2 regions of the Microlunatus spumicola genome follow, and region 1 is predicted to be linked to the other one. Evidence: riboswitches for the same ligand, from Rfam matches in the RefSeq annotation. Region 1 holds a riboswitch; the other holds the start of a gene.
The links. A riboswitch is a leader RNA that binds a small molecule or an ion and turns the genes downstream of it on or off. The one in region 1 is predicted to bind S-adenosylmethionine.
Positions count from the first base shown of each region.

Region 2: it holds a riboswitch for S-adenosylmethionine, as region 1 does, so the genes downstream of both, thrC (threonine synthase) here and ABD665_RS06435 (amino acid ABC transporter permease) in region 1, are expected to answer to the same signal.

Region 1 covers NZ_BAAAYR010000001.1:1,418,910-1,425,806, reverse strand. The annotation lists gene ABD665_RS06455 (tyrosine-protein phosphatase) at 1-515, shown strand, start outside; partial or broken gene ABD665_RS06450 (alpha,alpha-trehalose-phosphate synthase (UDP-forming)) at 722-2,080, opposite strand; gene otsB (trehalose-phosphatase) at 2,278-3,111, shown strand; gene ABD665_RS06440 (GNAT family N-acetyltransferase) at 3,123-3,866, opposite strand; SAM riboswitch class IV at 3,966-4,078, shown strand; gene ABD665_RS06435 (amino acid ABC transporter permease) at 4,339-5,334, shown strand; gene ABD665_RS06430 (amino acid ABC transporter ATP-binding protein) at 5,331-6,131, shown strand; gene ABD665_RS06425 (transporter substrate-binding domain-containing protein) at 6,229-6,897, shown strand, end outside.
Region 2 covers NZ_BAAAYR010000004.1:682,019-688,915, forward strand. The annotation lists gene ABD665_RS16070 (RecQ family ATP-dependent DNA helicase) at 1-823, opposite strand, end outside; gene ABD665_RS16075 (pyridoxamine 5'-phosphate oxidase family protein) at 992-1,504, shown strand; gene ABD665_RS16080 (oxygenase MpaB family protein) at 1,516-2,355, shown strand; gene ABD665_RS16085 (MoaD/ThiS family protein) at 2,408-2,683, opposite strand; gene thrC (threonine synthase) at 2,680-3,966, opposite strand; SAM riboswitch class I at 3,981-4,092, opposite strand; gene ABD665_RS16095 (hypothetical protein) at 4,195-4,716, shown strand; gene ABD665_RS16100 (hypothetical protein) at 4,744-5,166, shown strand; gene ABD665_RS16105 (ExeM/NucH family extracellular endonuclease) at 5,245-6,897, opposite strand, start outside.

The DNA of each region.
Region 1 (6,897 bases):
ACCTGTGGCGCACCGGCGACCTCGACGGCTGCACCGCGCTGGAGAAGCGCGTGGTCGCGGACCTGGGGATCGAGACGATGATCGCCATGAACGAGGGCGGGGACCCCGCCATCCCCGGCGTGAAGAACCGCCGCTACGTCATCAGCAACGCCGGCGAGCGGCTGGAGTTCTACCGCGGCTACGTCACCCGCAGCGCCAACCGCGAGTCGGTCGGCCGGGTGCTGCGCCGCGTCGCGCGCTCGGACCACCCGGTCCTGGTGCACTGCCGCGCCGGCAAGGACCGTACGGGCTGGGTCTGCGACCTCATGCAGACCGTGGCGGGCGTCGACCGCCAGGTGCGCGACGTCGACTACCTGGCCACCCGCGCCTACTCCGGGGCCGAGGTCGACCTCGACTGGTTGAACGCGGCCCGCGGGCAGCTCGAGGCCGACTACGGCACGGTCCGGGACTACCTCGTCGACGGCTGCGGCCTCAGCCGCGCCGACCTGACCGCGCTGGCGGTGCGGCTGCGCTAGCCGCGCCGGCCGGACGAACCAGGTCGGAGGGCCCGTCCGAGCGGTCGGTCACGACCGCTCGACGGCCCGCCCGGTCAGTCCTGGCCGCTGCCGTGCTCGTGGCGGCTGGGTGCAGGACCGTGGAGCTCGCCCTGGTCGCCACCACCGCCGCCGCTGCCGACGACGGGCCGCGAGGGCCACTCGACCTTGCCCTGCACCACCCGGTTCAGGTCGTCCAGGAACGCGCGGGCCCAGTGCTCGATGTCGTGCTCGAACACCTGGCGCCGCAGCAGCCGCATCCGGCGGGACTTGATGCGGGCCGGGGCGTTCATCGCCTCGAGCATCGTCTCCTTGAGCCCGTCGATGTCGTGCGGGTTGATCAGGTAGGCCTGGCGCAGCTCGCGCGCCGCCCCGGCGAACTCGCTCAGCACGAGCGCCCCGTCGTCGGCCTGCCGGCAGGCCACGTACTCCTTGGCCACCAGGTTCATCCCGTCGCGCAGCGGCGTGACGATCATGACGTCGGCGGCGCGGTAGAGCGCCGCCATCTCCTCGCGCGGGTAGGACGCGTGCAGGTAGGTGATCGGCGGGCGGCCGATGCGGCCCACGTCGGAGTTGATCCGGCCGACCTGCCGGTCGATGTCGTCGCGCAGGTGGCGGTACTGCTCGACCCGCTCGCGCGACGGGGTCGCGACCTGCACCAGCGCCGCCTCGTCGGGGTCGATCCGGCCCTCGGCCACCAGCTCGCCGAAGGCCTGGATGCGCTCCGGGATCCCCTTGGTGTAGTCGAGCCGGTCCACCCCGAGGAACAGGGTCTTCGGCTCGCCGAGGTCGGCCCGGATCTCCGCGGCGCGGGCCGCGGTGGCGTCGCTCGACGCCAGCTCGTGCAGCGAGGCCGCGGCGATGGAGATCGGGTACGCCCGGGCCATGACGGTGCGGCCGTCCGCGGCGTGCACGTGCTCGCGGCGGGTCTCGAGGTGCAGCCGCTGCCGGACCAGGCGGAGGAAGTTCTGCGCGCCGCCGCCCAGCTGGAAGCCGACCAGGTCGGCGCCGAGGAGGCCGCGCAGGATCTGGTCGCGCCAGGGCAGCTGGATGTAGAGCTCGGTCGGGGGGAAGGGGATGTGCAGGAAGAACCCGATGTTCAGGTCGGGGCGTAGCTCGCGCAGCATCTGCGGCACGAGCTGGAGCTGGTAGTCCTGCACCCAGACCACGGCGCCCTGGTCGGCGACGTCGGCCGTCCGGTCCGCGAACCGCTGGTTGACCCGGACGTACGCGTCCCACCACTCCCGGCGGAACTCCGGGGGAGCGACCACGTCGTGGTAGAGCGGCCAGAGGGTCGCGTTGGAGAAGCCCTCGTAGTAGTCCTCGATCTCCTGCGCCGACAACGGCACCGGGACGAGCTCGAGCCCGTCGTTCTCGAAGGGGTCGAGCACCTCGTCGGGTGCACCGTGCCAGCCGACCCACGCGCCGTCGTGTGAGTGCATGACCGGCTCGAGCGCCGTGACGAGCCCGCCCGGCGACGTGCGCCAGGTGACGGTCCCGTCCGGGTTCTCGACGCGGTCCACCGGCAACCGGTTGGCCACCACCACGAAGTCCGCCTTGCGGGTCGGCCGTCCTCCCGTACGAGGCTCTGCGTCCCGCCCGGTGCCGTTTCCCGCGCCCTGCCCTGCTGTCCCGGACGTCACCGTCGCTGTTCCTCCACGACGCCGAGGGTACGGGGAGGAACGCCCGCCCAGCCGCGCGGGAGCGGTGGGCGAGGGGCCCCGGCGTCTGTCAGGCTTCGGCCATGACCTCCGATGCGCTGGCGCAGACCCGGCTGCAGGCGGTGCTCGAGCACCCCGGGGAGACCCTCGTCGGGATCGACTTCGACGGGACGCTCGCGCCGATCGTGGCCGACCCCGAGCAGGCGCACGCCGACCCCCGTGCGGTCGCCGCGCTGGCCCGGCTCGGCAACCTGCTGGGCACGGTCGCGATCGTCACCGGCCGTCCGGCGCGGACCGCCGTCCGGCTCGGCGGCTTCCGGGGCGTGCCCGGGCTCGGCCACCTCGTCGTCCTCGGCCAGTACGGCGTCGAGCGCTGGGACGCGGCGACGGACGAGTTCGTGATCCCGCCGGACCCGGGCCAGGTCGCGGCGCTGGAGCAGGAGATCCCGCCGCTGCTGGACCGTCTCGGCCAGGGCGCCGCGCACGTGGAGCACAAGGGCCGGGCGGTCGTCGTGCACACCCGGCAGCTGCCGGACCCGGACGCCTCGTACGCCGCCCTCTCCGGTCCCCTGAACGACCTCGCCGAGCGTCACGAGATGGTCGTCGAGCCCGGCAAGAACGTCCTCGAGATCCGTTCGCCGGGCATCGACAAGGGCGTGGCCCTGCGCGCCATCGTCGAGGAGACCGGCGCCCGTCAGGTCGTGTTCGTCGGCGACGACCTCGGCGACCTCCCGGCCTTCCGCCTCGTCGAGCAGCTGCGCCGCGAGGGCCGTGGCGGCCTGCTGGTGTGCTCGGCCTCCCACGAGGAGGACGCGCTGTCCGTCCTCGCCGACGTCGTGGTCGAGGGGCCCAGCGGCGTCGCGACCTGGCTCGAGCAGCTCGCGGACGCGCTCGAGACCCGCCGCGACGCCCGCTGAACCCCGCGGGGTCAGACGGCGCGCAGGGCCGCGAAGTCGACCTCGCGCCGCAGCACGAAGCCCATCGCCAGGTAGAGGTCGATCGCGCGGGTGTTCGCGGCCCCGGTGTGCAGGAACGGGGTCTCCCCACGCTCGCGGACCAGCTGCGCGACGCCGCGGACCAGCCGGGACGCGAGTCCCTGCCGCCGGTACGCCGGGTCCGTGCAGACCGCGCTGATCTCGGTCCAGCCGGCCGGGTGCAGCCGTTCGCCGGCCAGGGCGACCAGACGGCCGTCCCGGTGCAGCCCGAGGTAGGTGCCGAGCTCGTACGTGCGCGGGCGGAAGGGCCCCGGCTCGGTCCGGAGCACGAGGTCCACCGCCTCGGCCGCGTCGGCGGCGCCGACGACGAACGCGTCGTCCGCCGGCGCGGTCCGCAGGGCGTCGGTCGCGACGAGCTGGACGCCGGGGATGACGCCGTCCGGCACCCAGCCGGACGGGAGGTCGCCGACGAAGCCCGTCGGGCCGGACAGGACGGCCACCTCGTCGACCGCGTAGAGGCTCCGGAGGTCCCGCCACGACCGGGGGTCGGCCGGGTCGGCGACCGCGGCGAAGGGGGAGACGTCCGCGGGGTAACGGCGCGCCAGGCCCGAGCCGAGCGCGAAGTGGGCGTGCGGCCCGATGAGCGAGGCCCACGGCGCGGCGTCCAGAGGGTGCGGCGAGAAGGGGTTGGAGGAGGGTGCGGCAGGGCCGGACCCGGCCCGTACGGTCGCGGTCATGCGGCCCAGAACCTCGGGCCGGACCGGGCTATTCCGCTATTCCCTACAATTCCTGCAGGGTTTGACACGGACGCACGCCCGGCCCTAACGTTCTGCCCAGGTCACGAGAATCAGCGACAAGCCCTGGCTGGCTGATCGGCAACCCTCGCAGCGGCGGTGGGGTGCCCCAGGTGACGACCCGGCAGGGGGAGCACCCCCGGCAAGCGCCCGGCCTCGACCCCGAGGCCCCGTCGACAGGTCCTGATGATGATCGCGAGCCCCGACCGCCTCCGCGGCCGCACCACCCTGGCGTCCCGACGCCCCGGCGACGCGTGTCGCCGCGGGTGTCCGGGCGCGATGCCCGGGCGGCCCGGACCGACCCGCGGTCCGCGCCGCTGAGCCTCGCGCTCACCCCTGCGCCCCACCTCTTCTCCACCCCCTCCTCCCACCCTGCCGGCCCGTCCACGGGCTGCCGCACGCCTTCGAGGTCTTCGTGAGCCTGAGCACCGAACCCCGTCCACCCCAGGACCTGCGCCCTCCGGGCACCGGTCCGACGCCACCGCTCCAGCCCGTGCCGACGGCGCTCCAGGACCTGGCGACCGCGCGCGTCGTCCCGCTGCGCCGGCCCTGGCGCTGGGTCGCGAGCGCCGTCGTGGTCGTGCTGCTCGCGCAGGTCGTCCAGGGGCTGGTCGCCAACCCGGCCTACCAGTGGGACGCCTTCGGCTACTGGTTCTTCCAGCCGGTCATCCTCGAGGGCCTCGTCGTCACGCTGAAGCTCACCGCGTGGAGCGCCGTCATCGGCTTCGCCGCCGGCGTCGTGCTGGCGCTGATGCGGCTGTCGCGGAGCCCGGTGCTGGTGAGCGTGAGCTGGGTCTACGTCTGGATCTTCCGGTCGGTCCCCCTGATCGTGCTGCTGCTGTTCCTGGCCAACGCGACGGCGCTCTACCCGAGCCTCGGCCTGTCGGTGCCCTTCGGCCCGCAGCTGTTCAGCATCGACGCCACGCAGCTGCTCAGCTACGAGGCAGCGGCGATCATCGGGCTCAGCCTGAACGAGGCCGCGTACGCCTCCGAGATCGTCCGCTCCGGCATCATCTCCGTGGACCCGGGGCAGAAGGAGGCCGCCAGCGCCCTCGGCCTGCCGCGGCACCGGCGGTTCACGCGGATCGTCCTGCCGCAGGCGATGCGGGCGATCCTGCCGACCTACGCCAACCAGCTGATCGGGCTGCTCAAGGGCACCTCGGTCGTCTACATCACGTCGCTGCTCGACCTCTTCGGCCAGGTCGAGACCCAGGCCAGCACGAACAGCGGGGAGGTCATCCCGCTGCTGATGGTCGCCACCGTCTGGTACGTCGTCCTCACGACGGTGCTGTCGGTCTTCCAGTACCTCGTGGAGCGCCACTTCGCCAGGGGCGTCACCGGTCGCGACACCCGTACGAGGGCCGAGCGCATCGCCTCGGCCGTCCGCACCCGCCGGGGGGTCGCCCGATGAGCGCGGTCGCCGTGACGGAGACGGTCGCGCCGACCACGACGCCCGTGGTCGAGGTCCGCGGGGCCACGAAGTCCTTCGGCGCCAACCGCGTGCTCGACGGCGTCGACCTCGACGTCGAGGCCGGCAAGGTCACCGTCGTCCTGGGGCCGTCGGGCTCGGGCAAGTCGACCCTGCTCCGCTCGATCAACCACCTCGAGAAGCTCGACGCCGGGTTCGTCAGCGTCGACGGCGAGCCCGTCGGGGTCAAGGTCGTCCGCGGCCGGCTGCACGAGCTGAGCGAGCGCGCGATCCTGCGTCAGCGCGCCCGCATCGGCTTCGTCTTCCAGAGCTTCAACCTCTTCCCGCACCTCACGGTGCTGGAGAACCTCGTCGAGGCACCGGTGGCGGCGCTCCGCCGCGACCGGGCGGAGGTGCGGGCCGAGGCCCGGACGCTGCTCGAGCGGGTGGGGCTGGCCGACAAGGTGGACGCCTACCCGCGCCAGCTCAGCGGCGGGCAGCAGCAGCGCGTGGCGATCGCCCGCGCCCTCGCGCTGCGGCCCCGGCTGGTCCTCTTCGACGAGCCGACGTCCGCGCTCGACCCCGAGCTCGTGGGCGAGGTCCTCGCGGTGATCAAGGACCTGGCCGCAGCCGGTACGACGATGATCATCGTCACGCACGAGATCGCCTTCGCCCGCGAGGTCGCCGACACGGTCGTCTTCCTCGACGCCGGCCGGGTCCTCGAGCAGGGGCCGCCGGAGCAGGTCCTGAACCGGCCCCGGCACCCGCGCACCGCCGCGTTCCTCAGCCGCGTCGGCTGACCCGCGCGCCGGTCGCCCGGCCGGTCCGCGCACCTCTCGCACCACCCCTCTGTCGATCGTCACGCGCGCCCCTGCGCACCCGTCCCAAGGAGCACCCATGTCCCACGTCCCCACCAAGGCCCTCGGCGCCGGCCTCACGGCCGCTCTCGTCCTGGCCCTGGCGGGCTGCTCGTCCGCCGGGACGGCCGGCCCGCGCGCCGCGGTCGTCGGCGCCGACGGCAGCACGACCGTGGTCGTCGCCGACAACACGACGACCGCCACCCGCACGGAGATCACCGTGCAGGCCCAGCCCTCCCTGCGCGACGAGCTGCCCGCCGCCGTGCGCGACCGCGGCACCCTCGTCATCGGCGTCGGCGCCCTGCCGGCCGGCTTCCCGCCGCTCGCGTACGTCGGCGACGACCACAAGACGCTCACCGGCGCGGAGCCCGACCTCGGCCGGCTGGTCGCCGCGACCCTGGGCCTCGAGCCCGACCTGCAGAACAACGCGTGGGAGAACATGTTCGTCCGCCTCTCCAGCGGCCAGCTCGACGCGGGGTTCTCGAACATCACGGTCACCGAGGAGCGCAAGCAGAAGTACGACTTCGCCTCCTACCGCGACGACAACCTCGCCTTCGCGGTCCGCAAGGACGACCCGTGGACCTTCGACGGCGACCCGGGCGTCCTCGCCGGGACGACCGTGGCCGTCAGCTCCGGCACCAACCAGGAGAAGATCCTGCTGGCCTGGCAGAAGAAGCTGCGGGCGGAGGGCCAGGACTTCGAGGTGCGC
Region 2 (6,897 bases), on a different contig from region 1:
AGGGCGCGACGTCCAGCCCCTGCTCGGTCAGGAACGCCGATACCCGCTGCGTCTCCGCGACCGTCAGGACGTAGACGATGCCCGAGCCCGGCAGGGTGCGCAGCGCCTCTGCGACCCAGGCGTACCGCTCCAGCACCGACATCGACGGCACCACCGAGAGCGTCAAGGAGGCACGGGCCAGCGACCCGCGGAGCGTCACGGTGTCGTCGCCGAGCTGCGCCGCGACGTCGGCGGTGACCCGCTCGTTGGCCGTCGCGGTGGTCGCCAGCACGGGCGTCCCCGGGGCGAGGCCGAGCATGCTGCGGGTGAGCCGCTGGTAGTCCGGCCGGAAGTCGAAGCCCCAGTCGGAGACGCAGTGCGCCTCGTCGATCACGAGCATGCCGACCGAGCTGAGCAGGTCGGGCAGCTGGGCGGCGAAGGCCGGGTTGGAGAGCCGCTCGGGCGAGATGAGCAGCACGTCGATGGTCCCCGCCCGCACGTCGGTCAGGACCTGTGCCCACGCGTCGAGGTTCGTCGAGTTGATCGTCGCGGCCTTGAGCCCCGCCCGCTCCGCGGCCGCGATCTGGTCGCGCATCAGCGCCAGCAGCGGGGAGACCACGAGCGTCGGCCCGGCGCCCTGCTCGCGCAGCGCAGCCGTCGCGGCCCAGTAGACGGCGGACTTGCCCCAGCCCGTGGCCTGCACGACGAGCACCCGGCGGTGCCGGACGACGAGCTCCTCGACCGCGCGCACCTGGTCGGCGCGGGGGCGCGCGTCGGGACCGGCCATCGCCGCGATCACGCGTTCGAGGACCTGGGCCGCGCTGCTCGTCGTCATCGTGCTCATGCTTCCATCCTGGTCGGCGTGCGCCGAACCAGCCGCCCGTCGCCGCGCCTGTGGACGGCGCCGCGGCCGAGGTGCAGGCCCTGTGGACGACCGGCACGCCGGGTGGACCTGTGAGTAGACCGAGAAGTCCGGCTCCGAGGCGTCCGCGCGCGCCCGCGCGCTGAATCAATGAACGTGACTTCTGACCACGACACGTCCGCCAGCCCCGCCAAGGTCGCGGACCTCGCCTCCGACATCAAGTTCGCCATGCTCACCACCGTCGACGCCGACGGCGAGCTCGTCAGCCGGCCGATGGCCCACCAGGAGGTGGAGGCCGACGGCGACCTCTGGTTCTTCTCCTCGCGCGACTCCCGCAAGGTCGAGCACGTCCGCAGCAACCCGCACGTCGCGGTGACGCTGGCCTCCAGCAGCACCTGGGTCTCGATCAACGGCTCGGCCGCGGTCGTGGACGACGTCGAGAAGGCCAAGGAGCTGTGGTCGGTCGACATGGAGGCCTGGTTCCCGCAGGGTCCCGAGGACCCGTCGATCGTGCTGATCAAGGTCAGCGGCGAGACCGCCGAGTACTGGGACGGCCCGGGCGGCCGCGTCTCCTCGGTCCTGAGCCTGGCCAAGTCCAAGCTCACCGGCCAGCGCTACTCCGGCGGGGAGAACGAGAAGGTCGACCTGGGGACGGCCGACTAGTGGTGGTCGCGATGGTCGAGGAACGCGCCGACGCCGGACTCTACGGCCCGGACTCCGTGACGTGGCGGATCCACGGCAACCAGTCGATGGCGCTGGCCGGGTTCCGTGCGCTGTCGCTGCAGGCGGTGCACCCGCTCGTGATGGCCGGCTTCAACGACAACACGGTCTGGTTCGACGACATGTGGGGCCGGCTCCAGCGGACGGGCGACTGGGTGGCCACGGTCACCTACGGCACGACCGCCGAGGCCGAGAAGGCCGGCCGGGTCCTGCGGCGCATCCACGCCGCGCTCCCGCCGGGCGTCGAGCCCGAGTCGGGGCTCCCCTACCGCGTCGACGACCCCGAGCTGCTGCGCTGGGTGCACGTGACCGAGACCGAGTCGTTCCTGTCGACCTACCGGCGCTGCGGCGGGATCCTCCGTCCGGGCGAGGGCGACCAGTACGTCGACGAGATGCGCGCGAGCGCCGAGCTCGTCGGGCTCGAGCGGCACACGGTTCCCGCCTCCGAGGCGGACATCGAGGACTACTACGCGTACGTCCGTCCGCAGCTGCGCGTGTCGCAGGTGGCCCGGCGGAACACGCTGAAGTTCATGCTGCCGCCGATGCCCCGCTGGGTCCGTCTCGGCACCCCCGCCCGACCGGCCTGGGCCGGGATGGTGGGCCTCGGCCTCGCCATGCTCCCGCCGTGGGCGCGACGCCTCTACGGGCTCCCGGGCCTGCCGACGACCGACCTGCTGGCCACGGCCAACGGGTACGCCGTGCGCCGCGTCCTGTCCACCGTGCCGCTCGTGATCACGAGCAACCCGGCGTACGGGCGGGCGCTGCGGCGGACCCGAGGGCCCGTCGCTGCCTGAGGGTTGAGGACGTGTCTCCCCGCTCCACCGGGCGCAGGCGGGGAGACGCGTCCTAGCCGCCCGCGACCGCCGGGATGATCGAGACCGCGCCGTTGTCGGGCACCTCGGCCTCGAGGCCACCGATGAACCGCACGTCGTCGTCGCCGACGTAGACGTTCACGAAGCGGCGGAGCGCGCCGTTGTCGTCGACGATCCGGGCCTTGAGGCCCGGGTAGTCGGCGTCGAGGGACTCGAGGACGTGAGCCAGCGTGTGACCGCTCGCCTCGACCTCCTTCTGCCCGCCCGTGTAGGTGCGCAGGATGGTGGGGATGCGGACGTTCGCACTCATGCGGTGTAGCCCTTCCAGAAGTCGGTGAACGCCTCGTAGCGCGGCGGGATCGTCGTCTTGGGCCCGACGTGGCCGGCCACGGCGTCGAGGGTCTTGAGCCCGTCGCCGGAGTTGATGATCACGGTCTCGCCGTCCGGGTCGAGGTCGCCGTCGGCGATGAGCTTCGCCGTCACGCCGACGGTCACGCCACCGGCGGTCTCGCCGAAGATGCCCTCGGTCCGGGCAAGCCGGAGGATGTTGCGGACGACGGTCTCGTCGTCGACGTCGGCGATGCGGCCGCCGGTGCGGCGGACCACGTCGAGCACGTACGGCCCGTCGGCCGGGTTGCCGATGGCGAGCGACTTGGCGATCGTGTTCGGGCGGACCGGGGCGACGACGTCCTGGCCGGCCTCGTACGCCTGCACGATCGGCGAGCAGCCCGTGGCCTGCGCCCCGAAGATGCGGACCGGCTTGTCCTCGACCAGCCCGAGCTTGATCAGCTCGGAGAAGCCCTTGTCGATCTTGGTGAGCTGCGAGCCGGATGCGACCGGGATGACCAGCTGGTCCGGCAGGCGCCAGCCGAGCTGCTCGGCGATCTCGTAGGCCAGCGTCTTGGAGCCCTCGGCGTAGTAGGGCCGCACGTTGACGTTGACGAACGCCCAGCCCTCCTCCTCGCCGGCGATCTCGCTCGCGAGCTTGTTCACGTCGTCGTAGTTGCCCTCGATGGCGATCAGCGTCGTGTCGTAGACCGCCGAGGCGATGATCTTCTGCTGCTCGAGGTTCGACGGGACCAGGACGACCGAGCGGATCCCGGCGCGGGCGGCGGCGGCCGCGACCGCGTTGGCCAGGTTGCCGGTGGAGGGGCAGGCGAGGACGTTCAGCCCGAGCTCGCGGGCCGCCGAGAGGGCCACGGCGACGACGCGGTCCTTGAAGGAGTGCGTCGGGTTGCCCGAGTCGTCCTTGACGTGCAGCTTGCGCAGCCCGAGGTCGGCGGCGAGGTTGCCGGCGTCGACCAGGCGGGTGAAGCCCGGGTCCGTCGAGCGGAACGTGGCGATGTCCGCCGGGACGGGCAGCAGCGGCGCGTAGCGCCAGATGCTCTTGGGGCCGGCCTCGATCTGCGCGCGGGTCACGCGCGGGAAGTCGTAGCCGACCTCGAGCGGGCCGAAGCACTCCATGCAGGCGTAGAAGGGGCCGAGCGGCGACTGCGCACCACAGGCACGACAGGCGAGGTGGGTGGCGTTCCCGAAGGCACCGGCGCGGACGCCGACGGGCGGGAGAACCTGGGTGTCGAGCACCGCGGTCATGACGTATCAGTCCTTCGTCATCTGTCTCGCGCGACGTTCGCGCGAGCCGGAAGTGGCACCGTGTCTGCTGGTCAGCCGGTTGCCGGGGAGTCGACGGGCCGTTCCCTCGTCCCCTCTTGATGTGAGAAGAACTCTAGGCGGCAGTCGGCCGATCACGGGCGTCGCCGTCCGGATGCTGAGCCGGCTGACCAGCATGCGGACGGCCCTCCCGAGGTCTACATTCGCGACGTGGGACACGAGCCGCCGGTCGTCGAAGCAGGCGTCGCGAGCGGGCTCTGCCGGGCCCAGCGGGCGCGCCGCCTCGCCAACCTCCTGAACCTCAGCACCCCGCTCGGCCTCGCCGTCGCCCGCGCCGGCGGGGCCCGTCGGCGACCGGGGCCGTACGGGCTGGTGCTCGCCGAGGGCTACGGCTTCCGGTTCCCGGTCGCGGGGGCCTTCACGGTCGGCGACGTGATCGTCACCGCGAGCACGTTCGACGCCCTGCTGCGGCGCCATCCCGGGCTGCTCGCGCACGAGGAGCGGCACAGCCGGCAGTACGCCGTCTTCCTCGGCCTGCCCTACCTGCCGCTCTACACCCTGGCCATGGCCTGGTCGGTGGTGCGCACCGGCGACCGGTCGTCCCGCAACGTCTTCGAGCGGCACGCCGGCCTGCTCGCCGGGGGCTACGTCGAACGGCCGGCGCAGCCCCTGACCGCGACGCTCTCCGGCGCCGTGAACCTGCTGAGAACCCGCCGCAGCCCGCGTCGCTGACCTTCGTCCCCGGTACGTTTCCCGACCGTGATCATCTGGTCCCGCTGGGGCATCCTCATCCTCGTCGCCGTCGGCCTGGGGGTCGGCACCGGCGCCCTGCTCGACGCGCTCCTCCTCCCGGGCCGCACGAACGGCCCGAGCTTCAGCATGTTCATGGGCGTCGGGCTGATCGCGGCCGCGGTCTACACCTACCTGCTGGACCGCTACGTCCTCCGGCCGCACCTTGACAAGCCGCAGCAGCAGTTCGTCCTGCAGCCCCTGCCCGAGCGGGTGGGCAACCAGACGCACCGGCAGATCCCGGTCGTGAACCCGCAGACCGGGCAGCCGGTCTACGTGCAGCCGCGCTCGAGCCTGTTCTTCGTGCCCGTCCGGATCTGGCCCTTCGTGCTCGCGGGCATCGGGATCCTCGTCACGATCGTCAACGCCATCGCCCTCATCGCGCGCGGCTGAGCGGTCGTCCGAAGGCCGGAGAACGACGAAGGGCCGGCCGGGTCGCCACGATCCGGCCGGCCCTCGAACGGGCTGGACTCAGCCCACGATCACCGGGATCGTCACCGTCGTCCCCGTGTCGGTGGTCAGCACCAGCGTGCCGGCCCCCTTCGCGGCCTCGGCCGGCACGGCCAGCGCGATCGTGGCCTTCCCGTCGGCCGCCGGGCTGGTGCCGATCGCCGTGCCGTTCAGCGTCGCGGTCACCGTCGAGGTCTGCTCGTCGGAACCCTTGTACGCGCCGTCCTTCGTCGGACGGCTGCTGAAGTCGAGCGAGGACAGCGTGAAGGTCGTCGTCCCGCCCGCCGTGAGCGTGCTCGGCAGCGGCGAGACCGCGACCGCCTGCTTGGCGAACGACGGGCTGACCGGCGTCTCGGCCTTGATGTAGTCGGTCCACGAGTCGAGGTCCGACAGGCCGGTGTCCTTGCTGTTCTTCCCCTCGCCGAACACCCGGAAGTTGTCCCCGCCCGCGGCCAGGAAGCTGTTCGTGGCCACGCGGTAGGTCGCCGCCGGGTCGATCGGCTTGCCGTCGACCGTGACCGACGTGATGCGGCTGCCCTCGGCCAGCTGCTCGTCGTAGGTGTAGGTCACGTTCTTCGACAGGCCCAGCTGCAGGTACGGCCGCGAGGGGATGTTCCCGCTCGCGTCGCGCTGCCACTGCTGCTCGAGGAGCGTCGTGAACTGCGCGCCGGTCAGGTCGACGGTGAACAGGGAGTTGGCGAACGGCAGGACCGACGCCGCCTCCCCGAAGGTCACCGTGCCCTCGTCGAGGTCCTCGCGGACCCCGCCCGGGTTCTGCACGCCGATCTGCGCGCTCCCCCGCTCCGGCGTGGCGGTCGACGAGCGGTACATCTCGGCCACGAGGTCGCTCAGCGTCGACTCGGCGGCGCGGGTGTCCTCGCCGTCCTCGCCGAACGCCCGGGTGATCTCGTGAGTGGCCTCGCCGATCTTGACCGACCCGAGCTCCTCGGCCCGGTCGAGCGCGGCGGTGACGATCCCGGCGATGCGACGCACCCGCGGGTAGGCCGCGGCCAGGTCATCGTCGGAGACGGTGGTCGGCTTCAGGTTCTGCTCGGTGTGGGCGAGCACCGCCTTGGTCTTGGTGTCGACCGTCAGCGTCACCTTGGTGAGGAAGGCCGCGTACGACCCGCTCTGGGTCACCGGGCGGGTGGCCCCGGCGACGCCGGGGACCGGCGCGTCGTAGGCGTAGGCCTGGTGCGTGTGGGCGGTGAAGATCGCCGCCACCTTGGGCGACGTGTCGTTGACGATGTGCGCGAAGACCGGGCTGGCCTTCAGCTGGTCGGCGAGGCTGACGACCTCGCCGCCCGTCGTCGGGTCGAGCTGGGTCTTGCTCGCGCCCTCGTGGTACTCGGCGACCACGACGTCGGCCTCGCCGTTGGACTTCTTGCCGTCGGTGAGCTGCTTCGCCACCCGGTTGACCGCGGTCACCGGGTCACCGAACTCGATGTCGCTGATGCCGGCCGGCGACACCAGCGTCGACGTCTCCTGGGTCACGACCCCGACGACGCCGACCTTCAGCCCGCCGCGCTCGATCACCGTGTAGCTCGGCAGCACGGGCTTGGTCGTGCCCTTGCGGTAGACGTTCGCGCCCAGGTAGGTCCAGTCCGCGGCCTTCTGCACGCGCCCGTCGAGGTCGGCGAACCCCCGGTCGAACTCGTGGTTACCGACCGCGGA